Blastopirellula marina: one gene and its partner. The protein of the gene in region 1 binds, or shares a complex with, the protein of each later gene. Links are inferred from orthologs where the notes say so. Each region holds a gene or a part of one and is shown on either strand. Other genes may lie near its edges. The genes, in order: dnaB and dnaG.

Region 1 (15,781 bases):
ATCAAGCAGGATCCGCGCCTGGTCGATATGCTGATCGCACACGCTGAAGGACACGAGTTCGCCGGCGATGACGATTCGGATGACACCGGTTCGGACGACGACGAAGAAGTATCGTCGGAAGATGAAGAAGAAGCAGTCGAAGCTGCCGACTAGTTCGTCGTCAGTAGTCTGCGTTCAAGACTTAGTCGATTTTGATATCCCTGAAGGAGCGTCACGATGGCAAGTTTCAACCGAGTTATTCTGGTCGGGAACCTGACACGCGACATTGAAGTTCGCTACGTTTCCAACGGGGGAATGGCCGTTACCGAGCTAGGCTTGGCGGTCAACGATCGACGAAAGAATCAGAGTGGCGAATGGGTCGATGAAACGACCTTTGTGGATGTGACCCTGTGGGGACGCACCGCGGAAATCGCCAGCGAGTATTTGAGCAAGGGTTCGTCCGTGTTGATTGAAGGACGGCTCAAGCTCGACACGTGGGAAACAGACGGTCAGAAGCGGTCCAAGCTTCGTGTTGTCGGCGAGAAGATGCAAATGCTCGGCGGACGCGAAGGTGGAAGTGGCGGCGGTGGAAACCGCGGTGGATCGCGACCTCCTCAGCGTCAATCGCAGCCACAAGGTGGTGGCGGTTACAACCAGGGTGGTTCCAGTGACTACGATTCCTACGACGACGGCAGCTTTGGCGGACGTGGTTCGCAAGGGGCAGCCGACGACGACATCCCGTTTTAGTGGCTGGCGGTCGACCCTTGTCGACGTCACCGAGACATTCAAAACAAGATCGCCAAACCACTGGCTATTATTGGAAATAGTAAGACCATGCCAACTCGATCTGAAAAGCACCAAGCACGTCCCTGGAAGCGTTTGCCCAAAGGCAAGCACGGCGGTATCGAACTGTTGTTGATCCAATCGGTGGATCACCTCGGTAAGCCAGGCGACGTCGTCGAAGTTCGACCCGGTTACGCCAACAACTACCTGATTCCTCAGGGGTTGGCTACCGTCGCAACCGCCCACCACAAGCGGATGGTTGAAAAGCACAAGGCCAAGCTGGCCGAGATCGAAAAGTCGCGTTTGGCTGGTCTGCGTGCAATCGCTGATCTGTTGAACCGTCAGAGCGTTACCATCGAAGCCAACGCTAACGACGAAGGTCACCTGTATGGTAGCGTCGGTCAGGTTGAAATCGTGGCTGCTTTGAAGGAACAGAACTTCACCGTGACCCCAGACCAGGTTCGCCTGCAGGGTCCGCTGAAGGAACTCGGTTTGTATACCGTCAAGATTCACCTTCATGCCGAAATCGAATCGGAATTGAAGGTTTGGGTGGTTCCGACCGTCACCGGCGACTAGTTTCGTCTGTGACAGTCAACGTGCGGATTTCGCACTGAGTTTAACTGTGCTCAAGTCCCGCAATTCAGGCACGGCATCGCTCTGAATTGTGGCACGCATAGCACGCTACGGTAGGCTCCTTGAGTCCTATTCCCTTGGACTCGGAGCTTGCTGGTCTTAGTAAGTCGCACTCCCTTTATTTCCAACGGTGACGAAGCTCGGTCGGCTCTTTGACGAGAACGCCGGCCTTGTTAGCTTCCCCAGCGGACACACAAAAAACTCCTCGGCCTCCCCGAGGAGTTTTTTTGTGGCATCACGTCTATTTTGTGATGCCTACAATTCAGATCCCTAAATCTGCGGAGAGCGTTGTCCTGAGTTGGCTCCGTGGTAACATGGAAATCGAAGTCAGGCAGACGTAACCTCAACCTACGGATGGAGCACATCCTTGGCCACCGGCAGTAAATCCAAAAAGCGGCGTTTCGACGATCGAGAAGAGGTAGGCGCCAACCTTCTTGATAACCAGCCGCCATGCAGTATCGAGTCGGAGCAGTGCGTGCTGGGCAGTATTATTCTGCTGCCAGACGTGATCGACGACGTGATCATGATTCTGCGCCCCGAGGACTTCTACGACGAAGCAAACAAGAAGCTCTTCGAGCACATGGTCGATCTGCACAACAGTGGTCGTAAGATCGATATCACGCTGCTCAGCGAGCATCTTCGAGACGCTGGGGACTGGGAGTTCTGTGGTGGTGCCGCCTATCTGGCCACCGTCGCTCGTAGCGTGCCGCACGCGGCCCATGCGGTCAGCTACGCCGAGATCGTGCGTAAGAAAGCGACCAGTCGCAATTTGATCATCGCCGCGACGGATATCCTGCAGGACGCTTACCAGGAAGCAGGCAAGCCGGAAGAACTGATCGGTCGGGCAGAACAGAAGATCTTCAGCATTCTCGATGGCCGCGATAGCCGTAGCATGGCCAGCATGCGCGAGATCGTTACCGAGGCGATGGAGCGTATCGACGCTCGTCTGCGCGGTGAAGCGAATGAAGATGGCGTACTGACCGGCTTCAACGATCTCGACGAAATGACGAGCGGTTTCCATGGTAGCCAGCTGCTGATTCTCGCGGCTCGCCCGGCTATGGGGAAAACGGCGTTCGCCATGAACATTGCCGAGAACGTCGCCGTGCACGACAAAGTCCCCGTGCTGTTTGTCAGCTTGGAAATGGGTTCGGTCGAGCTTTGCGATCGTTTGCTATGCAGCGTGGCCCGCGTGAATGGCCATCGATTGCGTAACGGCACGCTCAGTAACGAAGACCGGGCTCGCCTGATCGAGAAGTCGTCGCTTGTCGGGGAAGCACCTCTGTTTGTCGACGACTCCCCCAGCCGAACAGTGGCGGAAATCGCGGCCTCCGCTCGACGTATCATTCGTAATGAAAAACGTCTCGGGCTGATCGTGATCGACTATTTGCAGCTGATCGAACCCGATAACGCTGAAGATCCGCGACAGGAACAGGTGGCCAAAATTGCCCGGCGTCTGAAGGGTTTGGCGCGTGAAATGAACGTGCCGATTCTTTGCCTGGCTCAGCTCAATCGTCAGGCCGAAGCCTCGAAGGACAATAAGCCGAAGTTGAGTCACTTGCGTGAATCCGGGGCTATCGAGCAGGATGCCGACGTGGTGATGTTTGTGCACCGCGAAGAATATTATCATCACGGTGAGGAACGCGAGCAGCATGCCGGTCAGGCTGAAATTATCATCGGTAAGCAGCGTGCAGGCCCGGTGGGGGAAGTCAAACTGACGTGGCTGAAGGACTTCACACGTTTCGAGAACGCGTTCGACCGCGAGCCAGACGACTTCTCGGCGTTCAACCAAGGTGGAGAGGGAGGCTTTTAGCCTTCCTTTTTCTTTGGCGGAAGTCGCTGGATGTTCGAGGCTTGGGTAGCCATCTGCTTCTCACACTTGATCCGCTTCGCGGCGCGATTTTGCGGCTTTCCCCTGTTTTTTAGACGTATAATTTGAATGGCGGTCGGAATCATGTGTCAGCGGCCGCGATTCGATTTTGAAATGGTGTAGGGAGCTCGGATGAGTCATCGCTACGGGGCAAAATTTATCGACGTCGAAGAGACGTGCCCCTACCTGCCGAACCGGCTGGCGGTGCTCCCGTTCTATCTGACCGACTTTCGGGCGTCGCCGGAAGCGTTCGATCAAGCACTCTCTGAAGGTGTCAGAAGATCGGGGATCTTTATTTACCATACGCAGTGCCCCGGCTGTAATGCATGCGAGCCGATCCGCATTCCGGTCGAAGATTTCGAGCCACGTCGCCGTCATCGCCGGGTACTGAAGAAAGCTGAGGTTGAACTACGCGTCGAGATCGGCGAGCCCATCATCGATCGACAGCGAGTCGAGCTTTACAACAAGCACAAAGTAGGCCGGGGGCTTGGCGAGCCGGGCAGTGAGGTCGACTTGCGAAGTCTGAAAGAGTTCATCGGTATCACGTGCTGCGACAGCCGCGAGTTTCGCTACTTCCTTGGCGATAAGCTGGTAGGCATCGCGATCGCTGATGTCGGCCAAGAGGCGATGTCGGCCGTTTACTGCTATTTCGACTCTGAACTGCCTGACCTGGGCATTGGCAACTTCTCGGTACTCAAACAGATCGAAGCGTGCCGCGCATGGGGGCTCAAGTATCTGTACCTCGGCTTCTATGTCGCCGGGAATGCCCACATGCAGTACAAGGCGAGCTATCTGCCGCATGAACGCCGGATTGATGGCGTTTGGCAGCGGTTTGAGTAGGCCGTCCACTTAGCCAAACATTTCCGCGCTCGCGTTGCTGAAGTCGAGACCATCCAGCGATTGGACGAAGATGGCGTGTCCTCAAAAGAGGTTTGAGTCATCGTAGAAAAGATCGATCGATTCGAGGCCTGTTATGTTGATGCCATTGAGGGTGAACTTGGCCTCAAACTCCGTCTCGCTTAGTTCCGGATTACTTACCGTGATGAAGGTTCCGTCCTCTTGGGCTTCGTCATATTCATTCCAGCCACCGTTATAAGTCGCTCGCATATCGCGAACGATGATGGTCTTTGACGTTTGGTCGAGTTCTGCAAGTTGGGAGACGACCTTGGCCGCGAACTCGACGACTTCGTCGAGTGACTCCCCGTCCGGGATAATGGTAATCTCGATTTCTCGATTTTCGTACGTAAAAACAGCATCATGCTGATCTTGATCTCCGGCGGTTGTGATCTCTCCTAAAAGGTCATGATGCATCATTTTGTCCTTGAGTGTATCGACGCTTTCAATTGGCCAGTCGTGGAAATTTTAGCTTTGCGAATATGTCATTTCCAGCAGTTTGAATCATGCGACCTATTTGGAATGGCGGTTTGAATTGAACTACAATAACGAAGCTTCCCAGCTCCTGCCTTTAATCCCTGTCAACGCCATGAACAACTTGCCTCTGGTCCTTAGCGTTTCTCTGAGCATCCTGATTGTTTGCGTCTTCGGAAGTTCACTCCAAGCTGAAACCAAGTCGGCCGACGTCATCGTCTACGGATCGACCCCCGGCGGGTTTTGTGCCGCCATTGCAGCCGCGCGGGAAGGAGTTTCGGTCATTTTGCTGGAGCCAACCTCGCATGTCGGTGGCGTGAACACGGGCGGGCTGAGCTTCAGCGACTCGAACCAAACCGTACGCTCAACCGTGATGGGGCTGTTCGATGAATGGCACCGTCGGATCGAAGCGGACTACAAGGCTCGTGGTGTCCAGTTGCCTTACGACGTGAGCGTGAAGGATAACGCCAAGTGGACCTACGAACCACACGTGGCTACGAGAGTCACAATGGCGATGCTCCAGCAGGCAGGCGTGGAAGTCTTGTCAGGGCATGTGCTCGCGTCGGTGAAAATGGACGGAGCAACCATCAAGCAATTGTTCACCAACCAAGGGGCCTTCGAGGCCAAGACATTCGTTGATGCAACCTACGAAGGTGATCTGATGGCCGCGGCGAATGTCAGCTGGACGATCGGCCGCGAAGGGAAAGCAGAGTTCGGCGAATCGCTCGCCGGAAAACGTTTTCCCAAGGGTAAGATGAAGATCGACGGCTTCGACGCCGATGGTAAGTTGCTTCCGTTGGTGACAACGGATAAGCCTGGGGAGGAAGCGGCCGGGGACGGCCTGGTGATGGTTTATAGCTTTCGGCTGTGCTTGACTGCCGAGGCGGACAACCGCGTGCCAATGCCGCAGCCAGCCAACTACGATCCGGCTCGGTTTGAAGCGATCCGCCGTTACATTGCTTCCGGTGGCCGCAGCTATGGGATTGATCTTTATCCACTGCCAGGGAACAAGTTTGATGGGAACAATTCGATTGGTGGACAGTTCTCGCTAGGTCTCGTCGGGGCTTGTAACGGTTGGAGCGAAACCGATCAGGCCGGGCGTGACAAGATCTTTGAAGAACATAAACAGTACACGCTTGAGTTCTATCACTTCCTGACTACCGACCCCGCCGTGCCAGACGATGTGCGGGCCAAGTATGCACGGTTGGGCCTATGTAAAGACGAGTTCGCCGAGACAGGGCACTTTCCTCCACAGTTGTATGTTCGTGAAGGACGCCGCATGCAGGGGATGTTTGTTGTCAGCCAGAAAGACATTTTAGAGTCGCCAGAAAAGGATGACCCGATCGCCGTATCGTCTTTTCCAATCGATTCCCACGATTGCCAGCGCGTAGCGTTTGCTGACTCAACAGTCGCCGACGAGGGAACAATCTTCCCGGTTCGCATCCCCGGCAGACCGCATGGCTATGCCTATCACATTCCGTATCGAGCGATCGTGCCGAAGCCAGGCGAGTGTGACAACTTGCTGGTGCCGGTGGCGATGTCGTGCACGCACGTGGGGATTTCTTCGATTCGTGTCGAGCCAACTTGGATGATCATCGGGCAGAGTGCTGGCATTGCTGCTGCTTTGGCCGCGAAAGAGGGGAAGGGCGTGCAATCGCTTTCCTATCCGAAACTTCGAGAACGCTTGCTGGCACAAGGGCAGGTCCTGGAACTGCCCGAGTTGGCCGAACTACCCAAGCAGTCGGTTACTGGAAGCATCGCCTCCAAGAGCTTGCCTGGCATCGTGCTGGATGACACAGCGGCCAAGCTCGAGGGATCTTGGGCCACATCGTCGAATTTCAAACCCAACATCGACGGCAGCTATCTGCACGATGGGGCGCAGGGGGATGGTACGATGACAGCAACGTTTGAGTTCGCTGTGCCCAAGAGTGGTAAGTACGAGATCCGCATGGCGTACTCGGCGCATCCTACGCGGGCCAAGAAGGTTCCGGTGGTTATCGCGAATGGGGCAAGCACCTTCGAACTAGTAGTCGATCAAACGGCTGCTCTGCCAAGCGGAGAAGCCTTTCGGACGATTGGCATGGTGACTCTGGAGGCTGGCAAAACCTCGAAGATCGTGATATCCAACCAGGAAACCGATGGGTTTGTCATTCTGGATGCCATTCAATTGATACCCGTGAATTAGTCGGAAAATGGGATATCCGCAGGCACCGCTAGCATTACATTTTGCCTGAACCATAAACTTTTCCGATGCGTATCTCAGCTCATCGTAACTCCTAGGCGATATTCGTCTTGCCAGGAGTCTGGCGTTTCAGTATTTCTCCACATTGCGACCCAAAGCTTTGCGCGAAAGGGACGCGATGGTAGGCACGGAAGCCAGCCAGAAGTGTTGATAAAGGGATTTACCTCATGCAGTGGATACGCCACGGGCTAACGAGTGTCGTTGTCTTGACTACGCTCAGTTATCTCGGCTTAGCCGGACATCAGGTCGCAGCGCAAGACATTGTGCCGCAACTCACCGCTCCATCGCCGATTACGCCCAACAATCCGACTCGACCTTTGATCACCGGGATTCGTCTGCAGGGAAACGCCCAGACAGACGAGACGCGGATTCGTTCGATGATCAAGTCACGCGTTGGTCGTGAATTCGATCCGGAGCAGATTCAATCGGACGTCCGTCGCTTGGCCGCTTCGGGGCTGTTTCGCGACGTGCAGATTCTGACCGATAAGTCGGCTGAAGGTATCTACGTCACGTTTCAATTCGAGGAACGTCCGCGAATTGCCTACATCAAGTTTCTCGGCAATGAATCGGTGCGTGATAAGACGCTGCTGAAGAAATCAGAAATGAAGTTGGAAGGCACGCTCAACAAGTATGTCATCGAAGAAGCTCGCCTGAAGCTGGAAGACTATTACCATACCCGTGGGCATGGCAAAGCGACCGTGCAGGTCGTCGAAGGCTTGAATCCCGAAGACAAGGGTGTGGCGTTCATGATCCATGAAGGGCCGCTGGCTCGAATTGGCAGCACGACCTTCGTGGGCAATTCGATTGCGACCGATGCTCGCCTCAAGACACAAATCAAAAGCAAGCCAGGCTGGTTCTACGTGCTCAACGGCGAACTGGATAAGACCCAGGTCGAGCAGGACGTCGATGGCCTGACGGCCTACTATCGAAGCCTTGGGTTCTTCAAAGCTCAGATTAATCGCATCATCAAGTACAGCGACAGCGGCAAGTGGGCCTATGTCACGTTCGTCATCGACGAAGGTCCACGTTACGAAGTGCGAAACATTTCGTTCGTGGGGCAGACCCGGTTTGATTCCGAACAGCTCTTCTCGCAGATCAAGATGGAACGCGGCGAATATTTCGATCAAAAGAAGATGACCGCCGACGTGCGTGCGATTTCCGATCTGTACGGTTCGCAGGGTTACATTCACGCCGACGTGAAAGCGGAACCTCGCTTCCTGGAAACCCCAGGCACGTTAGACCTGGTGTATGACATCCGCGAAGGGGATCAGTATCGCGTTGGAAACATCAACGTCGAGATTACCGGCGACTTTCCTCACACGAAGCATGCTGTGATCTTGAATCGCATGTCGCTACAGCCAGGCGACATTATCGACATCACGAAGATTCGCGACGACGAACGCCGCATCAAGGCTTCGCAACTATTTGTCAATGAACCGCACCGCGGTGTGACCCCTTCGATTACCGTTGCTCCGCCCGAGCTGAGTGATGTCGAAACTCAGGTCGCCGAGCGAGGCGGTAGCCAGACGTATCGTGGTCAAAGCCCAAATCCAAACTATCAGCCGCAGGCCTATCCGCCACAGCAGTATGCTGGGCAACCTGTCGGCTATCAATCGGCCCCACCGCAGCAACTGCCTCCACAACAGGCCGTGCCGCAAATGAGCCGCTATTCGCAGCCTATTTATCGGGAAGCTGCCGCGCCTTCGCCGCCGCAGCCCTATCCTACTTCCGTTTATTCATCCGTGCCCAGCAACTAAGAAGCCTGGTTCAGCTCGATTTCCCCCCCGAGCGCCAACGCTGAATGAGGACCCCTAGGTGGACAGAAGCGGACAACTGCTGAAGATAACCCTCGCTCTGAGTCTCGTTGCTGGTACATTTGCCGGTTGGAACTCAGCTTCGGCTCAAGATTGGAATAGCGGAAGCTACGGGCAACAAGCGGCTCCCAACTGGAATGTGCAGGGACGCGATACACAGGGTTATCCAGGAAGCGCACAGAACTGGGATTCGTATGATCGCACAGCATACGAGTCTTCCCCCGGCAATCCAAACCAATACCGAAATGGCATGCCTGCCTCCGGTGCTCCGGTAGGCAATTACGATCCGTATCAGCAGTACTCAACACCGGTTCAACCGGTTCAGTACCAGCAGGGTTATCCTTCACCATCGAATCCTGAGACCGGCATGTATAGTCAGGATCCCTCAGGTTATCCCTACAGCAGCCCTCCGATTCCGGCCCCGGTTACCGGACCGTTGAATCCTTATGGCTATCCACCGAACAATGGTCGGCCACTGGGTGGTGCTCGTATCTATGATCCACCCCTTGGGCCGGATGCGATTATTACTCCGAACCCTTACTACGATCCAGGTCGTACAGCTGACCTGACCATTCGTGCTGAAGAAGCCCAAACCGGGCGATTCCAGTTTGGTGTGGGTATCAACTCCGATGCCGGTGTGACCGGTTCGATCGTGATCGACGAACGAAACTTCGACTGGCGACGCTACCCAACCCGTTTCGACGATGTTTGGAATGGCCGAGCATGGCGAGGGGCAGGGCAGGGGTTCCGTATCGAAGCCATGCCAGGTACCCAGGTTCAGCGTTACATGGTGAGCTTCAGCGAGCCGTATCTGTTTGATACCCGCGTCAGCTTGAACTTGAGTGGTTACTTCTTCAACCGCATCTATCGCGACTGGGACGAACAGCGTGTGGGTGGCCGAGTTGGTTTGGGTTACCGTCTGACGCCTGACCTTTCGACGGCCGTCAGCTTGCGTATGGAAGACGTCGAGATCAGCGATCCTCGCGTACCTGGCGTACCGGAACTCGACGCGGTACTTGGTAGCAACGATCTTTACACCGGAAGTTGGAGTATCACGCACGATACCCGCGACTTGGCTTTCGCTCCGACCGAAGGTCACTTGTTCGAGATCAACTTGGAACAAGCGTTCGGCGAGTACAACTACTCGCGGGCAGAAGTCGACTTCCGACAGTACTTCCTGCTGGGCGAACGCCCAGACGGTTCCGGGCGGCATACGTTGGGCTTTTCGACGCGGGCTGGTTTCTCCGGTGCCGATACGCCAATTTTCGAGAACTTCTACGCTGGTGGTTTCTCGACGCTGCGTGGTTTCGACTTCCGACGTGTTGGTCCGAAGTCGGGCGACGTATTTGTCGGTGGTCCGTTCCGCCTGTTGGGGTCGGTAGAATATACCTTCCCGATCACGGCCGACGACATGGTCAAAGGTGTGCTCTTCACTGACGTTGGTGCGGTCGAAGAATCGACCAAGATCGTGTGGGACGACTTCGACGTGGCCCCAGGTTTTGGTCTTCGCATCTCGGTGCCAGCACTTGGTCAGGCTCCGATCGCGTTGGACTTTGCCTTCCCAATCAACCACGCCGATACCGACCAGACGCAGGTCTTCAGCTTCTTCGTGGGTGCGGCTCGCTAGTTGCTTAGCGGAACGTCCAATCGATGTACGTATTCTGATACCCGCGATGATAGCCTGAGGTTCGATAGGGCTGGCTCACGCCGAACCAGCCGTAGGAATAGCGGGTTTTCTGGCGAGGCGTCAGAATGGGAGATGCCGTCGATTCTGGAGCGACGATCCAGTATTGAGCTGGACCAGCGGCCTGGGCGGATGATCCTACGGCTGTGCCCGCAAGCACGGCTAATGCCAGCATCCACTTTCGCATGCGTTCTCTCCCCTACATCTAAGATCTATCGAGTCGACTCTTCTATTGTCGACCGATCGCAGGTGATAGCACGCAGTGAAATTTAACCTTCAAGTTCCATTCCCAATGCGAAGATCTCTTCGGCATTCAAAACCAGATCGTTGCGACTGAAGAGTCGCTCGATGGCCGCCTTGTGGATGGCCATTTTGGTGCCACCAACGCCAATGGCTCCGTAGCAGATCTGACCGAGATTCTCGGTCGCTTTGTCCTGGAAGCCGATCCCCTCGATACCTAGCGGCGGAACGGCGTTCAAGTCGATGGCGACTTTCAGATCCTTCGCGTTCTCGCGAATGGTTTGGGGAACCAGGGTTACCCCGGCCGCACCGGCGGAGATCAGGAGTTGAACGCCCTCAAGGGCCGCGGCGGTGGAGGCATTATCCGTGGTGGCGACCGGTTCAGGGGAACCTGACTGGACGTCCGCGGCAATTTGCTCGGCAGCTGCTTGGGCCTTTTCCAGCGAGCGGGAAGCGAGGCGAACGTTGGCCCCTGCCCGAATCAAGAGTCGAGCGGCGCGTTGTCCCACGGGGCCGGTACCGCCCAAGACAAGCGCCTGGGTTCCTTTCAATTCGAGATGCCGCGCGCCACAGATCACCGCGGCGGCGGCCGTGGTGTTGGCTCCATTGCCGTCCATCATCACCGACACACGCATGGGACCAAAGAAGCTCTTGGTCACCGCAGCGAGCAGCGCTTCCGCCTTATCGACATTCGATCCGCCGACATAGATCGCCGAGTGATTCAGCTTGCTGGGTGCTCTTGTGAAAATGAGACCATGGACCAGCCCTGCAACCTGATCGGGAGTAACGCCACCATGACGAAACATGACCTCGGCACCTGAATCGACGGCGACGACCGAATCGAACGTGCTGGGCTGGATATCGGTGTCGAGTTGGAGCAGGATGTTTTTCATTGGGAGTTGCTCAATGAAGGGGGCCGCGATCGATTAGCGGACTCGATGGTAGGAATCTCGATCAGCATCGACACAAAAAAGTCCCGCGTGGCGTTCAATGAAGCCTCGCGGGACTTAGAATTTGGTGCCGAAGCGGAACACTTCGTTAGAAACCGCGGAATGGGTGAGCCGCTTGTTCCTTACCGGCGATGACTTCGTCGGCGGTTGGCTTGCCAGCCATGGCATTCTTGATCGACTGCAGAGTCGCTTCGTAGTTGTAGTCGTAGATCTTCTTATCGTCCTGGGCTTCCCAGTGGATGAAGACACCACACACGATCACGAGATCTTCGCATTGATCCTTCGGAATGACGCCTTGTTCGACAGCGTCGGCAACGGCCTTAGCGACGGCAGCCTGGGCTGGGCCGAACATCTGGACGGCTTGCTTCGAGTTCTTGATGGTGACTTTGGTGATGGTCACGGTTGCAGGCTTAACGGCCAGGTTGGGGGTCAAAACAGCCAGCAGGTTGGAGTGACCGGCGGTTTGATTGACCAGGGCCGAAGCAAAAGCGTGGCCAACAGGGCCGTCCTTGGAACCGATCATCAGATCGATATGCGCGACTTCGTTGCCATCGCCAGCGAGGGCTTCTCCGATATACATCGACATCCGGGATTCTCCGTGCGTGAACTAAGAGGATACGGGGTGATGCCCGCGTCGACTTTCATGAGTAGATGTCGGAACGCAGGCCTGTGGGACTCGTTTAATTTAACGAGGCTCAAGACGCATCGAAAGCCCCGAAAAGCCGAGGGGCAAAAAGACTTTGACCCACCCGACAGCCAAGACGATAGCAGACTATGCCCGAATTGCAAGTAGTGGTGGGGGCTGATGGTAGGGCATATAGCCGGTAGAGATTTGAGGGAGTGTGAAGTTTTCAGTATTCCGTTTTGTGTAGGGATGAAAGATGTGTGGGATCTTTCCTTAGGAGCGAAGCTCTTCCCGGCGGAAATCAGAATACTGGAAACCTCAAACTACGAAGTCGCAGGCTTCGAAAGGAGAAGAGGCCGTCGCGCGGGCAGCGGTGCACGACGGCCTCTGGCGGGAAGAGTCGGTTCCCTGCGATGGTCTTACTGGACCAATCGCAGTGGGCGATATCCGGCGATTTTCTGGAAGACTTCGGTCAGTTCTTCCGCATACTCGTCGCCAGTCTTGCCACCGGGAATGTTGAAATGTGAGCCTTGGGTGATGTCGGCCACTTGTTGCATGAGGTGGGTGTCGGCACCGGCTCCCATACTGATGGTGACGATCACGTAACCTTTTTCGGCAGCCAGGTGAGCCTCGTTGATCACGGCATCACGAGCGGCTGAGCTATTCACCCCGCCGTTGTACCAGTTGGCCACACCGTCGGTCATTAAGACGATCATCTTGTAGGCACCGGGCCGAGCTCGAACGTCCAGTTCTTCGCGGGCCACCTTCATACCACCAGAGATATTGGTGTAGTTGTGGTAGTACCCGGCCTGACGTTGATTGGCCTGGGCCGTGATAAAGCCGAAGTCATCCGAGAGAGTCGACTCGAGAATACCCTCGCCTCCCGGCCCGTTGTACATCGAAAGCCCCATCTGGTCGTCGGCGTTGGCCTGTTGGATAAAGCTGACGAACATGGCCACCGAAGATTTCAAAGCAGTGATTGGCTGGGCACTGGCCTTCCACATATCGGTGGACTGACTGTGAAGCGATCGTTGTTCCAGCAAGTAGACGATGAAGTTCTGGTAGCCAAACTTGTAACGGAAACCGGCGTTTTTGTTCTGGCCACTACTGGAGGTACAGTAGTTGACGTAACTGTCCCAGTTTCCGCTGTACGGATAGTTGACGGTGTCGAGTCCGAGGGCGGTGATAAACGTATCGCGGCGAGTAAAGTCGAAGTAGTGAACCTGGTTGGAGTTGTCGGCGTTCTTGCCGCTATATGCCCAGACTTCGCGAACCTGGCCACCCGGCGTGTAAGTTCCGGTGGTACCGCTGGGGTAGTACGTAATAATATCGCCATTCTGTCGACGAACGCGAATCCGATCGTACGACTTGGTCGAGTTGACGACGACGGTGTCGTACTGGTATTCGACGGTGACCTGGGCTTGGGAGTCGATCTGAGGTGCCGGACCTTTGGCGACTGCCCACTTCGGTTCAAACTCCAGGTTCCCGTAGATAGGGGAACCGAGTTCTTCGTACATTTGAAGTTGATTGGCGGTGACGTGATCGACGCCTAACGTGTTGAACGCGTTAAATTCACTGTCGTCGTTCATCGACCCGGATAGATCCAGAACAACCATGATATCGCGAGGCTGATAGGCGGCAGCGCTGTTCGCCTGGACACTGAAGGTATCTCGACCCAGCAAATGGCCGAAGAAGAACGGCATGTTGTCGTACCGCATACTGACTTTGACGGTCGATGCCGGGCGATCCGAAGGAACGACGTCTTGCGTTGAACTGTCCCAGTCGCCAAAGTTGACCGTCAACCCTTGAGAATAGTTGTCCATGAAGTGGGCAACACTTTTATCAATGGGCTGGTTATCGTATTCTTTCCACTGCGTTCCAACTGGGTTGCGAACGAGGTATTCGTGAACGGCATCGGTGGCTGCGTCCTCGCCATTGATCAACGAACCGGCACCTGCCAGCGTGGCCGCATCGACGCTACGTTGCAATTGCGACTGCATGGTGTACATGTAGCCAACGTCGATGCTGAAAGCGAGCATCGCCATCATGACAATCATGAGTACCGCGGACAGCACGACGATAATGCCGCGTTTTCGCTGGGAACCTACGTAAGACATTTCCTCGTCGGGGGAAGTCGATCGGCGAAACATAAACTCTCTCCTGGGAATTGGAAGAAGTTTGTTTGGTTGCGGCGAGCCGAGGGGAATTTCGTGCTGGCGTGCTCGGGGCAACCCAACTATTTAAAAGGATCTGAAACGAGATTTAGGGAGTTCGCTTCCATCTGATCGATGATGCTTTTTGGCAACACATGGCGATCAGCCTTCTGCGGCAAACCTCTCTGAAGGAGAGAGATGACGAGTGTCCTTGCTAATTACAAACGTAGGTTACGTCTGATCTCGAGGATGGGAAAAACCTTCCAGATTGCGCGGAATGTGGACACGTAGTTGGAGAGAACATGGTAAGTCGTATCGGATTGATTGGTGCCAGTTGCCGGGCAATGGCCGCATCTCTCGTCCGTAGCGGGGTTTCGGTTGCGGCCGCGGATCTGTTTGCGGACTATGATCTGCAGCAAATCGGTGAAGCCAGGGCACTGAAAAGCTATCCCTGGTCGGCCCCGCGGTGGCTGCGCGAAACTGACATGGATGCCTGGTGCTACACCGGAGGAATGGAGAACTATCCGCGGCTGATCCAGCGGATGGCTGGCGAAAAGCGTTTGCTGGGAAATTCAGCGACAACGCTTCGACTGGTTCGCGATCCGTTTTTGCTGGCGGACCTGGCGAAGGCAAATGGCTTTGCGTTTCCCGAAACGCATCGCGTTTACGATCCGGCATTCGATCCGATTCATCCGCAACTGAGCGACCAGTGGCTGCTCAAACCCTTCAAATCGGCAGGTGGTTTAAACATGGAAATGGTAAGTGTGCTGCCTGCACTGCCCCACCGATTCTATGTTCAGCGAAGGATGCTGGGCGTGCCGATGTCGGCGGTAGTTTTATCAATGCGAGATGAAAGTTGGATCGTGGGGACAAGTCGACTCTTGGTAGGAACTGACTATGGTGCACCGGGGCCGTTTGTCTTTGCTGGGGCAATCTCAACGTATCCGCCGAATTTTGAGGCTATCGAGCCTATCGCTCATGCGATTTACCATGAATTTGGGATGAAGGGGCTTTGGGGGTTCGACTATCTTGAGGCTGACGAGCCAGTTCTTTTAGAAGTAAACCCTCGCTGGACGGCGACAATGCCTCTGCACGAACGAATGCGCGACGATGGGTTGATGAAGCATCACCTTCAGGCTTGCTTAAACCAGGAGGTTGATCTTCTGCCGCAGTATGCTGTGGGGGTGAGCGGCATGCGCATCATCTATGCGAAACGGAGCCTGCGAGTCACCGAAGAGATGGTGGAACGCATGGATGATGCGTTTGCATTTCGTAATCCCTATTCGCTGCTTGCGCCTCGAATTGGTGACATCCCAAATCCAGGGACCATCATTGAGCAGGGTCATCCCGTCTGCACGCTGTATGCCGATGGCAATGGAGAATCGCTGGTGGAAGAAGCCCTTGTGGCAAGTGAAACGCAACTAGACGCAATCATCTATGCCG
Region 2 (15,863 bases), on another replicon or contig:
CACTGGCCGATGTTTCGATATAGTTTCACCTTTTTGATCATCCTCTGCTCCACGGTTATGGCGAGTGCCCAGGACAACGAGCAAGAGAAGTACTACAAGATTACGCCCCTGCCGATTCCTGATGATGTGGTCTTGGAAGTTGGCGCGATGGAAATGATGCCGGACGGCAAGCTGGCCGTTTCCACACGTCGGGGTGAAATCTATATGGTTTCGAACCCCAAGGCCAGTTCTCCGGAAACCGATACGACCTTTAAGCGTTACGCGCACGGCTTGCACGAAGTGCTGGGGCTCGCTTACCGCAACGGCTGGTTGTACGTCACGCAGCGTTGCGACGTCTCGCGTATCCGCGATACAGACGGTGACGGGGAAGCGGATGAATTTGAAGTGGTTTCTGATGGCTGGGGTGTTTCAGGCGATTACCACGAATACGCTTTTGGTTCGCGGTTCGACGAGGAAGGAAACATCTGGGTCACGCTGTGCCTGACCGGATCGTTCTCTAGCCAGGTCCCTTTCCGCGGATGGTGCTTGCGAGTCAATGAAGATGGAACGACAACGCCTACGGTTAGTGGCGTTCGCAGTCCTGGCGGCATAGGTAAGAACGCTGCCGGTGATATCTTCTATACTGATAATCAAGGCCCTTGGAATGGTACCAGTGGTTTGAAGCACCTGGTACCAGGCCACTTCGTGGGGCACCCGGGCGGTAATGATTGGTACAAGTTGGCACCCAACATGGGGCCGCGTCCGCAAGACCCCGAGAGCAACAGCCGCTTCCATATCGAAGCCAAGAAGATCCCTGAGTACATGCCGGCCGCCGTTCTGTTCCCTTACGACAAGATGGGCAAATCGGCCAGCGGGATCGACTACGATCGCTCGGAAGGTAAGTTCGGTCCCTTCGCCGGGCAAATGCTCGTAGGAGATCAGTCGCACAGCACCGTCATGCGTGTGGTCTTGGAAAAAGTGAATGGACGTTACCAGGGAGCCTGTATTCCTTTCCTGCAAGGCATTGGCTCAGGCACATTGCCACTGTGGATGACTTCTGATGGCAATCTGTTTGTCGGCGGAACGAACCGGGGCTGGGGCTCGCGTGGGAACAAGCCCTTCTCGCTGGAACGAATCAACTGGACCGGCACAACACCGTTCGATCTTCTCGACGTGAAAGCTAATCCCGATGGCTTCACCGTTACGTTTACCAAACCGATCGATCCCGAGTCGGCGAAGAAGACCGATGCGATTTACATCGACACGTATACCTATATTTATCAGTCGAGCTACGGTAGTCCTGAAGTAGAGCACGCCAAACCGGCCATTAAGAACGTGGAAGTTGCCGCAGATAACATGTCGGTAAAGATCACGCTCGACGAGCTTAAAGAAGGGCACATTCACGAGATACACTTCCCCGGCATTCGCGAGAAGAGTGGCGATTCGCTGTGGCACGACGTGCTATACTACACGCTCAATCAGATACCCGGTGAGTAATTATTTATCGTTGTTGATGTCAATAGGCTGGCCTGAAAAACTTTGCCTTTTTGCCTGTTAATTTCGGTTTTCCCTAATTTTCTTGGGTGCGAAACGCGGCGAGATTTCTATACTCAGAGGGGTGAAGCTAACTCGCTTCATCTCCTCTTCTTTTATCCTCCGCTACGCGACTGCTTCGCTGCACGGAACCGGCGAAACGAGGCCATGGCACCTCAGGTAGACGCGTAGCCCGCAGCAACACTCAGTATGAGGCAAGGACGCTATGTTAGTTCTAAGCCGCCGAGTCGGTGAGAAAATCGAAATCGGCAATGGAATTACCGTGACCGTGCTAAGAGTCACGGGCAAATCTGTACGAATTGGAATTGAGGCACCTGAGTGTGTTTCAATCCGCCGCTCAGAAATCACACTGGATCATCAATGGCCAACTCCACCAGCGATCCCAGCATCTGACTCCGAAATGTTCAATTCGTCAGAAACAGAGAAAAGTGTTTAGCCACTTCGTTATCGATGTACTGGATTAAGCCCGGTTACCGCTCGGCCGGCAGTTCGCAGGTCGAGCGATGGCTGAGCTGCATGGCTTGAAAGAGCCGACTCCGCCGCTTTCTGCAGCATCACCTGAACTTTATGCTGGGCGATCGTCTCTTGCGGCAATTCTTTGCCGGGCGGGCTTCCCCAGATGATTCGCGTTTGATCGGTGAGCTCTAGTTCGTAGTGCTGCCCAGAATCTCCCTTGAGGATGATTCGATTCAGCTTTAGATCGCTCCAATGTGGAAGCAATTCGGCGGCAATCAGGGCCGCTTCGGCAACACGTGGGTTGTCCCACTTCATGCCGGCTTCGACCATTGGTCGCTTGAGGTCGATCTGAATGCGCGGATAGCGATCGTTAGCCTGAATACGTGAGAAATCGCCAGGCGGTAGGACGGTTCCTTCGACGTCGATTGGAATCAAACCGCGACGAACGGCCCCTTCGTCAACAAACTCAACTTCAACCATGGCCACAGGTCGGCGGTATTCTACTTCCACAAGGACCTTTGCCGGGTATTGTTTCACTACTTTATTGACGCTGCGAACCCAAGGGTGGGCCGAGATCGCTGAAGCGACTTTATTGGTCAGTTCTCGGTCACGCAAATCGAGTTGATCGGGAAGATCGGCCTTTTGAACGGCATCGATCAAGACGTCCGACTGAATCCAAGCAGGTGGGGCGGTGATCATGATCTCGCGCGGCGAGAGCAGAAATTCTTCGCGAGCAGCAAACTGATCGGCGTAGCGATTCCATCCGGCGACCATCATCAGCAAGAATGCTACAACGATGACGACGCACAGCAATAGCTGTCGCCCGGCTGGTGAACCCAAGCCCAGCAAACCCGACGGGGTTTGAGTGCTGCGACCCAATGGAAGCATCCTTGTGAAAGTTGGCCAATCCTTGGCTGTCGGCGAGATCCGCCGCTACATCTGCGAAGAGCATAATGAATCATTCGATTCCTATAAACGCGTCTCCACGCGCTTTTATGGAATTAAAGACTTGCCCTTGTAAATCAGATCGGCTGGTCAAGTCAGGCAACTTGACCAGCGATTGGTGAATCTTGCTCTATGGAAGAAACACCCCCAAAGTAGCCCCTCTGAGGGCACTCGAGGCTGCTTGCAGTTGCCTGCTACCAAACGGTCAGCTGGCACTTTAAATCCATACCGGTCACCTCTTTAACTCGGCTTTGCACCAGCTCGGCCAAGCGAATGACGTCGTTCGCAGTAGCTCCGTCACCGGCGATAACGAAGTTGGCGTGTTCAGCGCAAATCTCGGCACCACCCACTTTCGTTCCTTTGAGACCAGATTGCTCAATCAGAGAGCTTGCCGAAATGCCTGGTGGATCGAAGAAGAGGTAGCCAAAGTTTTCTGAACCACCCGGTTGGGCCGCCTTCTGCACGATCCAGAACTTTTGCATCCGTCGTGTTAGCTCTGGCGAGTCCGCTGGTTCCAGCTCGAAAACGGCACTCAGGATTGCCAATTCGTCGAGGCTGCTTTGACGGTAGGTGAACTGCAGGTCTTGGGCAGTGCGTGTTTGCACTTCGCCAGATCGCGTCATCACGGTGGCTTCGACCACGCGTTGGCCGACGTCGACACCGTTTGCGCCTGCGTTGCCATGGAGTGCCCCGCCGATGGTTCCAGGGATACCGGCCAATGCTTCCAGGCCTGCCAGGCCGTTGCCAACCGCGGTGCTGACGGCGTGGGATAACTTTGCACCACCGCCGACGGTCATGCGGTTTCCGTCGATACTAATCCCGCTGAAGGTCGGATGGCTGAGAAGAATCACCAGTCCCGGGACCCCCTCGTCGTGGACCAGCAGGTTCGCGCCGCCACCCAGTACGCGAGCGGGAAGTTCATTCTCGCGACAACGTTTGACAGCGGCGGCTAGCTCTTCGATGGTGGTAGGTTCTGCGAAATACTCGGCGCTGCCACCCAGTTTCAACCAGGTGTAGGGAGCTAACGCCTCATCCGTGCGAACGAAATGCTCAAAGCCAGCGGTGAATTCCATAGATCGATCGTTCCCAAGTAGGTAGCCCCGAAAATGCTCTGTTGTCGCCCAGCAGCAGTGGATCATCGCTCCTTGCACGCTGGCAACGTTGCAACAACTCCCCTACGGTACCAGCAACGATTTCACTTTGGCAACCTGGGATAAGAGGTTAAACGCAATCGATCATGCTCGCCTGACGGCTTGCTTTTTAAGAAAATTGGGTTTACGAACAGCCAGTTTTCTGGGTGGGGAATGCGCATCGGTGCAGATGGCGTCACGAAACAGATCTTCGCCGGCCAGGAAGCGATTCAGCGCGTTTTTTTCTGCCAGGACCGCGAGAACAGCTGAGTTGAACTCGTACAGGTTTCCGTCGAGCTTGTGTTCCACGAGAATTCGCTGCAAAGTTCCCGAGATCCCACCAGTGGCTTGAATCGCATCGTTATCTAAAGGGATGGTACTCGAAAAATCCCCCGCTTTAGCGGTTTGCTCGGCATCCAGGCAGGCATCGCGGCTGGTAGAAAAGACGCCCGAGCAGATTACCGGGCGAACGGGATAAACCATGCAGCGTCCATCCTCCCCCAGCATCGAACAAGCCAGAGGCAGCTGGCGGGCCATCCCTCGCATCTGGTCAATGCGACGCTGGGTGACGCGTTCCAGGCGTGATTGGATTTTGGCTAGCGTCGAAGGATCAACACACATGCGCAAATAGTCACGAACGGCGATCGCTTCGATTCCCGTCACATCGACTTGAGCCGATAGACAGCACCCAGAACACCCGGCCCGACATTCTCGGTCCCTTTTCTGAGAGCTTTTATCGAGATAGCTAAACTGAAGTTGACGCAAATCGTCGACCCAGTCGAGGCTCTCGCTCTTTCGCGCAACAAGCCTGCTGACCAGGTCGCGTGCGTCCTGGGAGGCTTCGCGAAAGATGGCGGTGATCGAAGTTGATGGAGAGTTCGAAGGCATTCCTGATCCGAAGGTTGCCAGTGTCGGTGACAGGCAGAGTGGGCGTGGGGAGGTGTGGGTGTCATCCCCCCTAGGTGAGATCGGCAGACTCGCCCCCGGAGTATTTGGTATGGGTTAAGCCGTTGATGGGATTCGCGGTTGTGTGCAACGAGTCGTAGGGAATGGGGCTTAAGTGTGGCCTCGGTAAAGTTTCGGGGTCGTGTCGAAGCGGCTAGGTTTCGGTATCGTAAGGGGTAGAGAAATCTCCTCATTGTGGGTGCACCTAGGAAGGTAGAGACGCGGAATGATCGCAGAGATTGTGGCTATCGGAGACGAACTGACCAGCGGACAGCGATTAGATACCAATACGCAGTGGCTTAGCCAGCAGTTAGAAACGCTGGGAATTGAAGTTTTGTTCCACACGACGGTAGGGGACGACTTGGAGGCCAACATTCAGGTCATCAAGAATGCGTTGGCCCGAGCGAAGCTGGTGATCTCGACGGGAGGACTTGGCCCGACCGATGATGACCTGACCCGCCAGGCACTGGCCAATGCGACCAGTACCAAGTTGGAACTCGATGCAGAGAGCTTGGAACATATTCAGCGGCGGTTCAGCATGCGAGGCCGCGAGATGCCTCCCAAGAATCAGATTCAGGCCATGTTCCCTGCCGGCAGCCGTATCATTCCCAATCCTAACGGAACCGCGCCTGGGATCGATCTCGATTATTCGGTGGGCCTGCATCATTCGCGATTCATTGCTTTGCCCGGCGTTCCTGCCGAAATGAAAGAAATGTGGGAAGCCACTGTCGTTCCATCTTTGGCCGGCAAAGGAACTGCCAAGAAGATCATCCGGCATCATGTCGTCAAGTGCTTCGGTGTAGGGGAAAGCCACATGGAGGCTTTGCTACCTGACCTGATCAAGCGGGGCAGGGAACCCCGAGTCGGTATCACCGTGCATCAAGCGACCATTTCGCTGCGGATTACGGCCACCGGTCAAACAGCCCAACAGTGCGAAGATGCGATAGCCGATACAGTGCAGCAAATCCATGCGGCTGTGGGTGACCTGGTCTTTGGCGAAGGAGAGCAAGAGCTACAGGACATTGTCGTTCGCGATCTGCTCCAGCGAGGAGAAACGTTAGCGACGGTCGAGTCTTCAACATCCGGCCTGCTGGCGTTTTGGCTTGGGGCTGTCGACATCGATCGCCGGGCGTTTCTCGGGGGAACCGTCGAGATGCCCTCCGAACTGGTAACGAAAGAACGTGTCGAGAAAGCCGCAGCTCAGGCACGCAGCGTGGGCAATGCCACTTACGGGCTGGCGCTGGGAACGCTGTCGAAAGCGGACTCGGCCGACGAATATTACGTTGCCTTGGCCTCCGAAGATGGTGTTCAATCTGTCAGCAGCGGCCTGGCTGGGCACCCAGAGATTTGGGGGCCGCGCATGGCCAAACAGGGATTAAATCTTCTGAGAAAGAAGCTAATCACCTAAGGACGTCCCGAAGAACTTGATTTCGCATAGCTGGTCGCCAAAGTTCACCGGCAAATCGACGACATTCTCGAGCAGCGCCAGGTAGTCGCCGCGATCGATTTCGATGGCACCCATGCTGCCGGTATGCTCGGTCCACTGCTGAATGTCCAGTAGCTTGTATCCCCGCTGATTCAAGTGAGAGACGAGTGCTGCCAAGGCCACCTTCGAAGCATCGCGAACTGTGTGAAACATCGACTCTCCGGCAAATAGCCCGCCAATGGCCACACCGTAGATACCGCCAGCGAGCTCCCCTTCATGCCACACCTCGACACTGTGGGCATGACCTTCCTCGTGCAGTTTGCAGTAGGCCTTCAGCATGGCTGGCGTGATCCAAGTGCCATCTTTCTTGTGCCGAGGTTTCGAGCAGCCTTGCATGACCCTGCGAAAAGCGGTGTCGCAGGTAACCTGAAACTTGCCGCTACGAATGGTCCGCTTCAGGCGCTTGCTCACATACAGGCCGTCCAATGGAATGATCGCGCGTGGATCGAGTGAAAACCAGGTCATTGGCATCCAGTCCCCCCACATCGGCCAGGGGAAGATGCCGTGACGATAGGCGTCGAGTAGCCACTCAGAAGAAAGACGACCACCCACCATCACCAGGTCGTTTTCGTCGGCTTGCTCAGCAGGAGGAAAAAAACGGGAGACCAAGTTGCAGCTCTAGATTCGGTTACCGAAAAAATTTTTACGCGTTGCTATCGATGAGTAGTGTTTCTTTTTCTTTTGGAGGACGAAAGATGTCCTCACCGAAAACGTCAAACTTCATTTTTGATAATAGCCAGTTTCTCCGCTGTTTACCGGCGAAAAGATCGCAGATTGTCACATTTCAATAGAACGCCGCTACTACGCAAAAAGTCCAGAAATCGATATTGTAAAAGATATCTGCTAGCGTGAAACCAAGTGGTTGTCGGCAGGGGTCAATGCGAACTTGACCTAAAATTGGGAAATGGACTAAATTGCTTCCACGTGCTACGGAAGGCACGGCCCAGAATGTCGATCTCGGGCTGTGAGGAGCAAGATAGCCCCTCACCCAAACCCTCTCCTTTGTGCGGTGAGGGAACACGAGACGAGACGAAAGTCGCGACGACATTTCTCGGGCATAGGGTTCCCGCAAAACCCTGGAAGGAAGTCCAAAGGTTGGCTTTTCCCCCAGACAACGACGTAAAAGAACAGGTGCGTGCCGCCTCGGACATCGTAGATGTCTTGGGTGGGTACCTGAACCTGAGACGGCAAGGACGTGGCTACGTCGCTTTGTGCCCCTGGCACGACGACAGCCGCCCTAGCTTTCAGGTCAATCCACAACGCCAGTCGTGGCGATGCTGGGTTTGCGGTATCGGTGGCGACGTTTTCAGCTTTGTCATGCGTCGTGAGTCTATCGAGTTTCGTGAAGCACTTGAGCTTCTGGCCGAACGAGCCAATATCACTCTGCCCACGCAAGGCCCCGTTGCCCCTGCTGGCAGCCCGGACGACAAAAAGTATCAATACAACGCATTGGCTTGGGCGGAACGCATGTTCCACCAACTGCTGCTCAGCGACCCAATCGCCGACGAGGCTCGCCGATATCTGCACGATCGCGGGCTGACCAAGGAGGCGATTCAACGCTTTCACCTGGGATTCTCGCCGAACGATTGGCAGTGGCTTTGCAATAAGTCAAACCAAAGCGAATACACGCAGGCAGTCTTGGAGAAGGTCGGTTTGATCGGCCAGTCGCAAGGGGGCCGGATGTACGATCGCTTCAAAGGACGCGTGATCTTCCCAATCCGCGACGTTCAAAGCCGGCCGATTGCGTTCGGTGGCCGTATTTTGCCAGCCTATGCCGATGATAAATCGGCCAAGTATGTCAATTCGCCTGAGACACGGCTTTTCTCCAAGAGCGACAACGTCTATGCGTTAGACCTGGCTCGCGATCAAATCACCAACAGCAAGAAGGTGATTGTCGTCGAAGGGTACACCGACGTGATTGCTTTGCACGAAGCGGGCGTAAAGAACGCGGTAGCCGTGCTGGGTACGGCCCTTGGCCCGCGACATATTCAACTGCTGCGTCGTTATGCCGACACCGTTTACCTGGTGCTCGACGGCGACGATGCCGGGCAGAAACGAACGAGCGAAGTGCTGGAATTGTTCATTGCTCAACAGGTTGACCTGCGAGTTTGCACGTTGCCGGAAAAGCTGGATCCGTGCGATTTCGTGCAGCAGCAAGGAGCCGAAGCATTTCGTGCCCACCTGGCGAAGTCGCCGGATGCTTTGGAGCATAAGATCCGAATTGCGACGGATGGGATCGACCTGGCCAACGACCTGCACGGGGCGAACGATGCTCTGGAAGACGTGCTCAATACGCTGGCCAAGGCCCCGAACCTGGCTGCGGAAACTTCGTCGGAAGTGCGGCTTCGCGAACACCAGTTTCTGGCCCGGATTGCTCGTCAGTTTCAGGTTGCCGAATCAGAACTTCGAACACGGTTGTCGTCCCTGCGTAAGGCAGCCAGTAGCAAACAGCGGCCGGTATCGTTCGACGAAACACCGGTCGTTAAGCAGAAAACCTATCGGATCAGCGATCTCGATAACTGGGATCGCACCTTGCTCGAACTGATGCTGGCTTTGCCTGAGACCGTCGAATGGTGTCTCGAAGAGATTGGTCCAGACGAACTGATCAGCGAAGGGGCTAAGCCCATTTACCAAGTCATTAAGTCCCGTAGTGATGCCCACGAGGATTGTGGGTTCCCCGGGATTTTGGATTCGATTGAGAATGAATCGCTTCGATTCTTGTTGATCGAACTCGATGAGTCGGCTGCGTCGCGAGGATTTGGCGACCCCGACGAAGAACTCAAACGCATTGTGGCTGCCTACCGATCGCGACATGAAGATCGCTTCGAAGGACAACAGGTCGCCTCAATGCAGCAGAAACAGGTTTCCCCTGAGGAGGAGCTCGACCTCCTGAAACAGATCGTCGAGCAAAAAAGAAATCGCCAGGGTATTTCCTTTCCCACGGATGGGTAGAGGATACCGCTTGACGTCGCCCCGGTTGGTATGACCCGCATTCCGATCGCAGGCGAAAATGACCGAAGAGAATTTTATGGGAAGGCAAGGAGGTCTTCACTATGGAATTTGCTGATCAAGAATTGACCGTACTTCTGGAAAAAGGCAAGTCGCAAGGTTGGTTGACGTACGACGAAGTCAACAACTATCTGCCGGACGAAGCCAGCGGTAGCGAAAAGCTCGACTCGCTGCTGACCGAACTTGAAAACCGCGGCATCGAATTGGTGACCGATCCTCCGGAAGACGATTTTGACGACGCCCCGGCCACCAAGGCCCCGTCCGCTCGCGAATTCGCAGAAGCATTGGACGAAGATGGCGGCAGCGAAACGTTCGCCACCGAAGAAATCACCAAGAGCAGCGACGATCCGATTCGGATGTACCTGTCTCAAATGGCTTCGATTCCGCTGCTTTCCCGCACGGAAGAAATCGCCCTGGCCAAGAAGATCGAAATCACCCGCAAGCAGTTCCGCCGTTTGGTTCTGGGCTGCGATTTCGCTTTGCGTCATACGGTTGAAATTTTGGAAAAGGTGCACCGCGGTGAACTGCCGTTCGATCGCACCATCAAGGTTTCGCTCACCGAAAACCTGACCAAGGAACAAATTCAGGGGCGCATGCCGCACAACCTGAAAACGTTGCGAGTGATGCTGGAAGAAAATCGTCGCGACTTCCAGCGCCTGCTGCGTAAGAGCACTCCACGCGAGGAACGCGTGGCTGCTCGTAAGCGATTCATTCGCCGTCGTCAGAAGTGTTTGCAGTTGGTGGAAGAGCTTTCGCTACGAACGCGCCGCGTGATTCCCGTGATGAGCCAGCTGGAAGATTTCGCCGATCGCATGGAAGAAATTCGAGCACGCTTGGACCTCATCCGCGACATGCCAGCTGCCAAGGACGAACGTGCCAACCTCCGTAAAGAGCTTCGCGACCTGATGCTGTTGACGCTGGAAAGCCCACGCAGCCTGCGAGCTCGCTGCAATAAGTTCCGCAAGCAGTTCGATCAGTACGAAGGAGTCAAGCGGGAATTATCCAGCGGCAACCTGCGATTGGTGGTTTCGATCGCCAAGAAGTATCGCAACCGTGGCTTGAGCTTCCTGGACTTGATTCAGGAAGGCAACACCGGCCTGATGCGTGCGGTCGACAAGTACGAATATCGCCGCGGCTTCAAGTTCTCGACCTACGCGACCTGGTGGATTCGTCAGGCCATTACGCGTGCGATTGCTGACCAGGCCCGCACAATTCGTATTCCTGTGCATATGATCGACGTCTTGTCGAAGCTTCGCAACGTACAGAAGCGTCTGCTGCAGGAACTTCGCCGCGAACCAACCATGGAAGAGATTTCGCGTTGTAGTGAAATCCCGGTGGAGGAAGTTCGTCGCGTGATGGACATCGGCCGCCATCCGGTAAGCCTGGATCGTCCGATCGGCGAAAGCGAAGACAGCTCGTTCGGCGAGTTCATCGAAGATGGTCACGAAGAAACACCGATTCGTAAGGCTTCCAACGAAATCTTGCGAGACCGAATCGGCGGTTTGCTGAAAACGTTGACCTACCGCGAACGCGAAATCATCAAGCTGCGTTACGGCCTTCAAGACGGGTACACCTATACCCTGGAAGAAGTTGGGCGAATTTTTAAGGTCACCCGCGAACGTGTCCGCCAGATCGAAGCCAAGGCGGTTCGCAAGCTGCAACACCCAGTTCGTAGCCAGCAATTGGCCGGTTTCCTACACACGGCTGATGCCGCGTAGTTGAAAACATTGTGGAGAGTGTGAACCTGGAAAGCCCGGAGCCTGTCATCAGGCCCGGGCTTTTTTGTTTGCCCAGTGGGGTAAAATGATGGTGTGGCGTGTGCTAAAACCAACGCTACTGCTACATTATTTGGATTATTGAAAACGTATTATTCCCGAGTGGTTCACCTATGTCCGAGCGACCCTATAGCGAAGTTCTGCAGGAACTTCACCGAATTCATCGCCAATTGAGCGATCTTAGGAGTCGACTGGCGCGATGTCCGATTCGCGTGAATGCTGCTCGAAATCGCGTAGCTGCTGCCCAGCAGAACGTGGTCGAAGTCAAAGAGTCGATTCAAAGCACGAAAATGACGGCAGACCGCAAGCAACTGCAATTGCGGGAAAGTGAAAGCAAAATTGAGGTCATCGAAGGCAAGCTGAACGCGGCCAAGACGAACGATGAGTTCCAGATCTTCAAAGAGCAGATCGCGGCCGCCCAAATGGCCAATAGCGTGATGTCTGACGAGATTCTGGAAGCACTGGAAAAGGTCGATCAGTTAGAAGCCAAGCTGGCCGAAGCGATCAAAGGGGTCGAAACGGCCGAGGCAGACCAGGCCAAGATCGAAGCCGAAGTCGAGAAGGAGCGAGGCGGCCTGGAAACAGAGATCGCCCGCGTTTTGGTCTTGCTGGAAGGGGTGGAAAAGGACATCCCGCCAGATGTGCGAGAAGACTACAAACGCGTGGTCAAAGTCCGGGGTGAAGAGGCCTTGGCATCGGTCGTCAACAATTACTGCACCCAGTGTAATGTCCAGCTGCGTATTCAGACGATTAGTGACCTGAAGCTCGGTAAACCGGTGTTTTGTTCGTCGTGCGGGGCTTTCCTTTACTTTCCTGAGTAAGCCGACCTTGGCGGGGTTGTATCGCCGATTTGGTGAAACCGCTAGCTCGCTAAAGAAGCTGGCTTTACAAACCCCTCATCTTTCAATAACAATAAAAGCTACAAACCAATTCAGAACGTCATGCGGCCTGACCCAGGTCGCGTTTTTTTTTCCATTGAGGGAGTTCCTGACATGTCGAGCATGGCCGATCGAATGCCCATGTCCCGGAAGGGTTACGAAAAGCTGCGAGCCGAATTGCACCATTTGGAAGAGGTGGAAATGCCTGCCATCACCGAAAAGGTTGCGAACGCTCGTGCTGAAGGGGACCTTAAGGAAAACGCCGAGTACCACGGCTCACGCGAAACGCAGGGGATGATCCAAGCCAAGATCAACCTGTTGAAGTCGAAGCTGGGTAAGGCGTTCATCGTCGATCCTTCCTCGGTCGATACATCCAAGGTCGGCTTCTTTGCTACGGTCACCGTGCGCGACGTCGACATGGACGAAGAAGAAGTTTACTCGCTGGTGGGTGCCGGCGAAGAAGACTTCATGAACAACAAAATCCTCGTCGATAGCCCGATGGCCCAGCAATTGATCGGCAAGAAGGTTGGCGACGTGGTTGAAATCGCAGCACCCAAGGGTACGTACGAACTGGAAGTGCTGAAGATCGAATACAACTTCGACGAAGAGTAATCGCACATTCAACGCAGAGACGATTTTGACGGCCTCTCTGGTTAGAGAGGCCGTTTTTATTTGAGCTACTTCGATCAGGCAGCTAGGCTGTAGGAACCTACCGCCCAGCATCCTACCCCATTCGGAGTTCTCGAAATGCCTCGCTGCCTGATTGTTCTGTCATTGCTGCTGCTTACGGCCAGCGTCGGACTTGCGGACGAAAAGCTCCCCAGTGCCAAGCCTGTTCCGCGGATGCAGGTTCTGCCGCTGCCGCACGATCAGGTTTCGATCACTCGCGATGGCAAAGAACTGACTCGCTATCACTATGCACCTGACTTGGAACGCCCATTTCTGTATCCGATCGTAGGACCGTCGGGCCGAAGTCTTACACGCATGGGGCACCCGCACGATCCCAACGGGCACAGTCATCACAACTCGGTATGGGTAACCCATCACGATGTGAATGGAGTTGACTTCTGGGCTGACCGTTCGCCGGGGAAGATCCAACACGTCAAAGTAGGCGAGTTTATTGATAGCGATGACCGGGCCGTCATTCGTATGCACAATGTCTGGGTAGATACTGAAGCTGGCAAGCAACTGCTCGACGAGATGCGCACAATGACTGTTGTCCCGTTGGAAGGTGATCAATGGCTACTGGTGATCGACTTGGTGCTGACGGCCAAAAACGGGCCGGTCACCTTTGGTGATACGCCGTTTGGTCCGCTGGGTGTTCGTATGGCCAAGACAATTGGCGTGCACGATGGTGGCGGGTCGATTCGCAATAGCGAAGGGCAAGTTGACGAGAAAGAAGTTTTTCGGCAGCCTGCTCGCTGGGTCGACTATTCTGGGCCGATAACGCGTGATACCAATGAAGGGATCACACTGATGAACCATCCAGATAACCCGATCTATCCCAGTGCTTTTCACGTTCGCAACGATGGTTGGATGGGGGCGACGATGTCGTATCAGAAGCCTGTACAACTCAAGCAGGGGGAGTCGATCACGCTGCGATACGCTCTCTTTGTGCATTCAGGTATCCCCAGTACGGAAAAAATAGAACAAGCTTTTAACGCGTTCCGCGAAGTGCTCTTATTGCCCGCTCAAGAGAATCGGCGATAATCTACCGAAATCAGGGGATATTCAACGATTCGCTCTGGCCGCTCGCCACGTTGAAGCTACACACAAAAGGAGTTTGCACCGATGTCCAACGATCAATTCACCGTCGAAGAACCTAAGAAAAGTGGTAGCGGTTGTACCACCGCGATCATTGGCTGCCTGGTGGTGTGCCTGGTTCTGGCTGGCGTTGCCTGTGGTGTCGGCTACTACGTTTACATCAACATCGGTGTGATGGCTGCAAACCTGGCCGAATCGCAGTTGAACGCGGTAATTGACGAATTTGATCTTCCTGAGGATCAAAAGTCGGGCATGAAAGAACAGGTCTCCCGCGTTGCTCAGGGGTATCGTGATGGCGATATCTCGATGGAACAGCTAGGTAGCGTCGCCGAGCACATTCTCGAGTCTCCTGCGTTTACCGCCGTGCCGGTCGAGATCGCGCGTTCCAAGTACATCGAGCCTTCCGGCTTGACTGACGAAGAAAAAGCCGAAGCCAAGAAACAGCTTCAGCGAGTTGCTCATGGTGCGTTTGAGAAGAAGATCAGCGAAGACGAATTAAAGGCATTGCTCGACGGACGCATTGCCGACGAGCAGCCGGATGGCAATCTTCAGTTTCGCGATGATGTTCCCGATGAGGACCTGCGGGATTTGACCGCTGCAGCCAAAGCCCTGGCCGACGAGAAGGAAGTCGCCGATCAGAACTTCGAGATCGACCTGGCTGCTGAATTGAAGAAGGCAGTCGATAAAGCGCTGCTGGGAACAGACGACGAGGAATTAGATATTGAAATTCCCGAAGCACCGGTCGAGATTCCAGCAGAGCCGCAAACACAGGAAGCCGGCAATTAAGCGTATCTTGGTTACGCTGCGGCAGCCGCTTTCTTATCGGCATTGAAATAGGCCAGACTGTACGCGACGGGAATGACCAGCAGGGTCAGGATCGTCGCGAAGGTCAGGCCGAAGATGACCGCGCCGGTCAGTGGTTGCCAGAATTCTGCCCCGCCGCTGAGATTCAAAAACAGAGGCAGCAAACCACCGACCGTTGTTGCCGTGGTCAGCATCACAGGGCGAAGTCGGTTGATGCCAGCTTCGATAATGGCATCGCGGACCTTCAGCCCACGTTTGCGCCCTTGGTTGATGAAGTCGACCACCACAATCGCATCGTTCACCACAATGCCGGTCAAGCTGACTAGCCCAATGAACGTTGCCAGGCTGAAGGGGAAGTCGCTGATGTACATGCCGGCGACTACCCCTACGAAGCTTAGTGGTACCGTTAGCATAACGATGCCAGCCTGGCGGAAACTGCCGAACTGGTAGACCAAAATCGCGAAGATGAGGATCACCGCGATGATCATCGAGGCACTCAAGTAGTTCATGTTCTTGGCGGTCTCTTCACTTTCGCCGGTGAACTCGGCACGCAGGCCTTCCGACGGCGTTCCGGCAGTGCCGATGAATGCCATATCCATAAAGCTGACGGCGGTTTCATTGGCCGGGCGAAAACCGAGAGACGGAAGGATCTCTTCGCGCAGTTGAGAGAAGATCTTGTCAGTATCAGGATTCTCAAGGACGTCACACTTAGCGGTGACGGCACGTTTTCGGTCGTAGCGATTGACGGCAAACAGGCTTGTCGCGCGATCCAACTTGGCTAACTGGCCAATCGTGGCTTTCTTACCGGTCGGGCTGGTCAACATGATCCGTTCGAGTTGCTCCTTCGAGGCTCGATAGTCGCTCATCGCCTGAAGACGTAGCGTCACGTCCTCGTCTCCGAGGTTGAGTTCGATTGTCGTGTCGCCGTTGATCGCGGTTTGAATTGCCTGGGCGACTTGCATTTCGGACATGCCGTACATGCCAACGACCTCGGGGAATGGCTCGACGACGATTTCCGGATTCAAGTTTCGATAATCAGTCTTCACGTCGACGGCACCTTCGATCTGCCGCATTCCGTCGGTCGTCACTTCGGCAACGCGGCCCAGTTGTTCCAGGTTATCACCGGTGAAACGAACGG

The links.
Region 2: the proteins of dnaB (region 1) and dnaG are in contact, whole or in part, in a crystal structure (PDB 2R6A), measured with the Geobacillus stearothermophilus proteins. The link is inferred for Blastopirellula marina from one-to-one orthologs. Residues at the interface, in WP_033016901.1 of Geobacillus stearothermophilus: Ser13, Glu15, Ala16, Gln18, Glu91, Leu92, Asp94, Ala95, Val96, Pro97, Thr98, Ala99, Ala100, Asn101, Tyr104, Tyr105, Ile108; in WP_049624496.1 of Geobacillus stearothermophilus: Lys456, Leu457, Leu458, Pro459, Ala460, Asn463, Ala464, Leu467, Leu535, Leu536, Ile537, Ala538, Gln544, Glu545, Asp548, Tyr549, His552.

Annotation. Positions count from the first base shown.
Region 1 is NZ_PUIA01000051.1:151,435-167,215, reverse strand. The notes cover bases 1,071-3,983. They hold dnaB (replicative DNA helicase), read left to right. Parts: upstream 1,071-1,762; coding sequence 1,763-3,205; downstream 3,206-3,983. Other genes in these bases: C5Y96_RS16855 (arginyltransferase), read left to right, coding at 3,395-3,983; rplI (50S ribosomal protein L9), read left to right, coding at 1,071-1,338. Also shown: rpsF (30S ribosomal protein S6), read left to right, coding at 1-153; ssb (single-stranded DNA-binding protein), read left to right, coding at 217-726; more of rplI, read left to right, coding at 814-1,070; more of C5Y96_RS16855, read left to right, coding at 3,984-4,102; C5Y96_RS16850 (DUF2262 domain-containing protein), read right to left, coding at 4,184-4,576; C5Y96_RS16845 (FAD-dependent oxidoreductase), read left to right, coding at 4,746-6,815; C5Y96_RS16840 (outer membrane protein assembly factor), read left to right, coding at 7,040-8,629; C5Y96_RS16835 (outer membrane protein assembly factor), read left to right, coding at 8,688-10,313; C5Y96_RS16830 (hypothetical protein), read right to left, coding at 10,318-10,557; C5Y96_RS16825 (methylene-tetrahydromethanopterin dehydrogenase N-terminal domain-containing protein), read right to left, coding at 10,640-11,503; fae (formaldehyde-activating enzyme), read right to left, coding at 11,649-12,146; C5Y96_RS16815 (TadE/TadG family protein), read right to left, coding at 12,605-14,335; C5Y96_RS16810 (ATP-grasp domain-containing protein), read left to right, coding at 14,641-15,781; C5Y96_RS16805 (lysophospholipid acyltransferase family protein), read right to left, coding at 15,774-15,781. UniProt on the Escherichia coli protein: The main replicative DNA helicase, it participates in initiation and elongation during chromosome replication. Travels ahead of the DNA replisome, separating dsDNA into templates for DNA synthesis.
Region 2 is NZ_PUIA01000081.1:116,146-132,008, reverse strand. What follows is about bases 7,024-10,018. They hold dnaG (DNA primase), read left to right. Parts: upstream 7,024-7,590; coding sequence 7,591-9,447; downstream 9,448-10,018. Other genes in these bases: C5Y96_RS24265 (sigma-70 family RNA polymerase sigma factor), read left to right, coding at 9,549-10,018; aat (leucyl/phenylalanyl-tRNA--protein transferase), read right to left, coding at 7,024-7,104. Also shown: C5Y96_RS24305 (hypothetical protein), read left to right, coding at 10-1,476; C5Y96_RS24300 (carbon storage regulator), read left to right, coding at 1,739-1,969; C5Y96_RS24295 (cell division protein FtsQ/DivIB), read right to left, coding at 1,978-2,868; murB (UDP-N-acetylmuramate dehydrogenase), read right to left, coding at 3,129-4,007; C5Y96_RS24285 (YkgJ family cysteine cluster protein), read right to left, coding at 4,170-4,952; C5Y96_RS24280 (CinA family nicotinamide mononucleotide deamidase-related protein), read left to right, coding at 5,236-6,417; more of aat, read right to left, coding at 6,406-7,023; more of C5Y96_RS24265, read left to right, coding at 10,019-11,222; C5Y96_RS24260 (zinc ribbon domain-containing protein), read left to right, coding at 11,393-12,100; transcription elongation factor GreA, read left to right, coding at 12,281-12,769; C5Y96_RS24250 (PmoA family protein), read left to right, coding at 12,905-13,867; C5Y96_RS24245 (hypothetical protein), read left to right, coding at 13,949-14,707; C5Y96_RS24240 (efflux RND transporter permease subunit), read right to left, coding at 14,719-15,863. UniProt on the Escherichia coli protein: RNA polymerase that catalyzes the synthesis of short RNA molecules used as primers for DNA polymerase during DNA replication.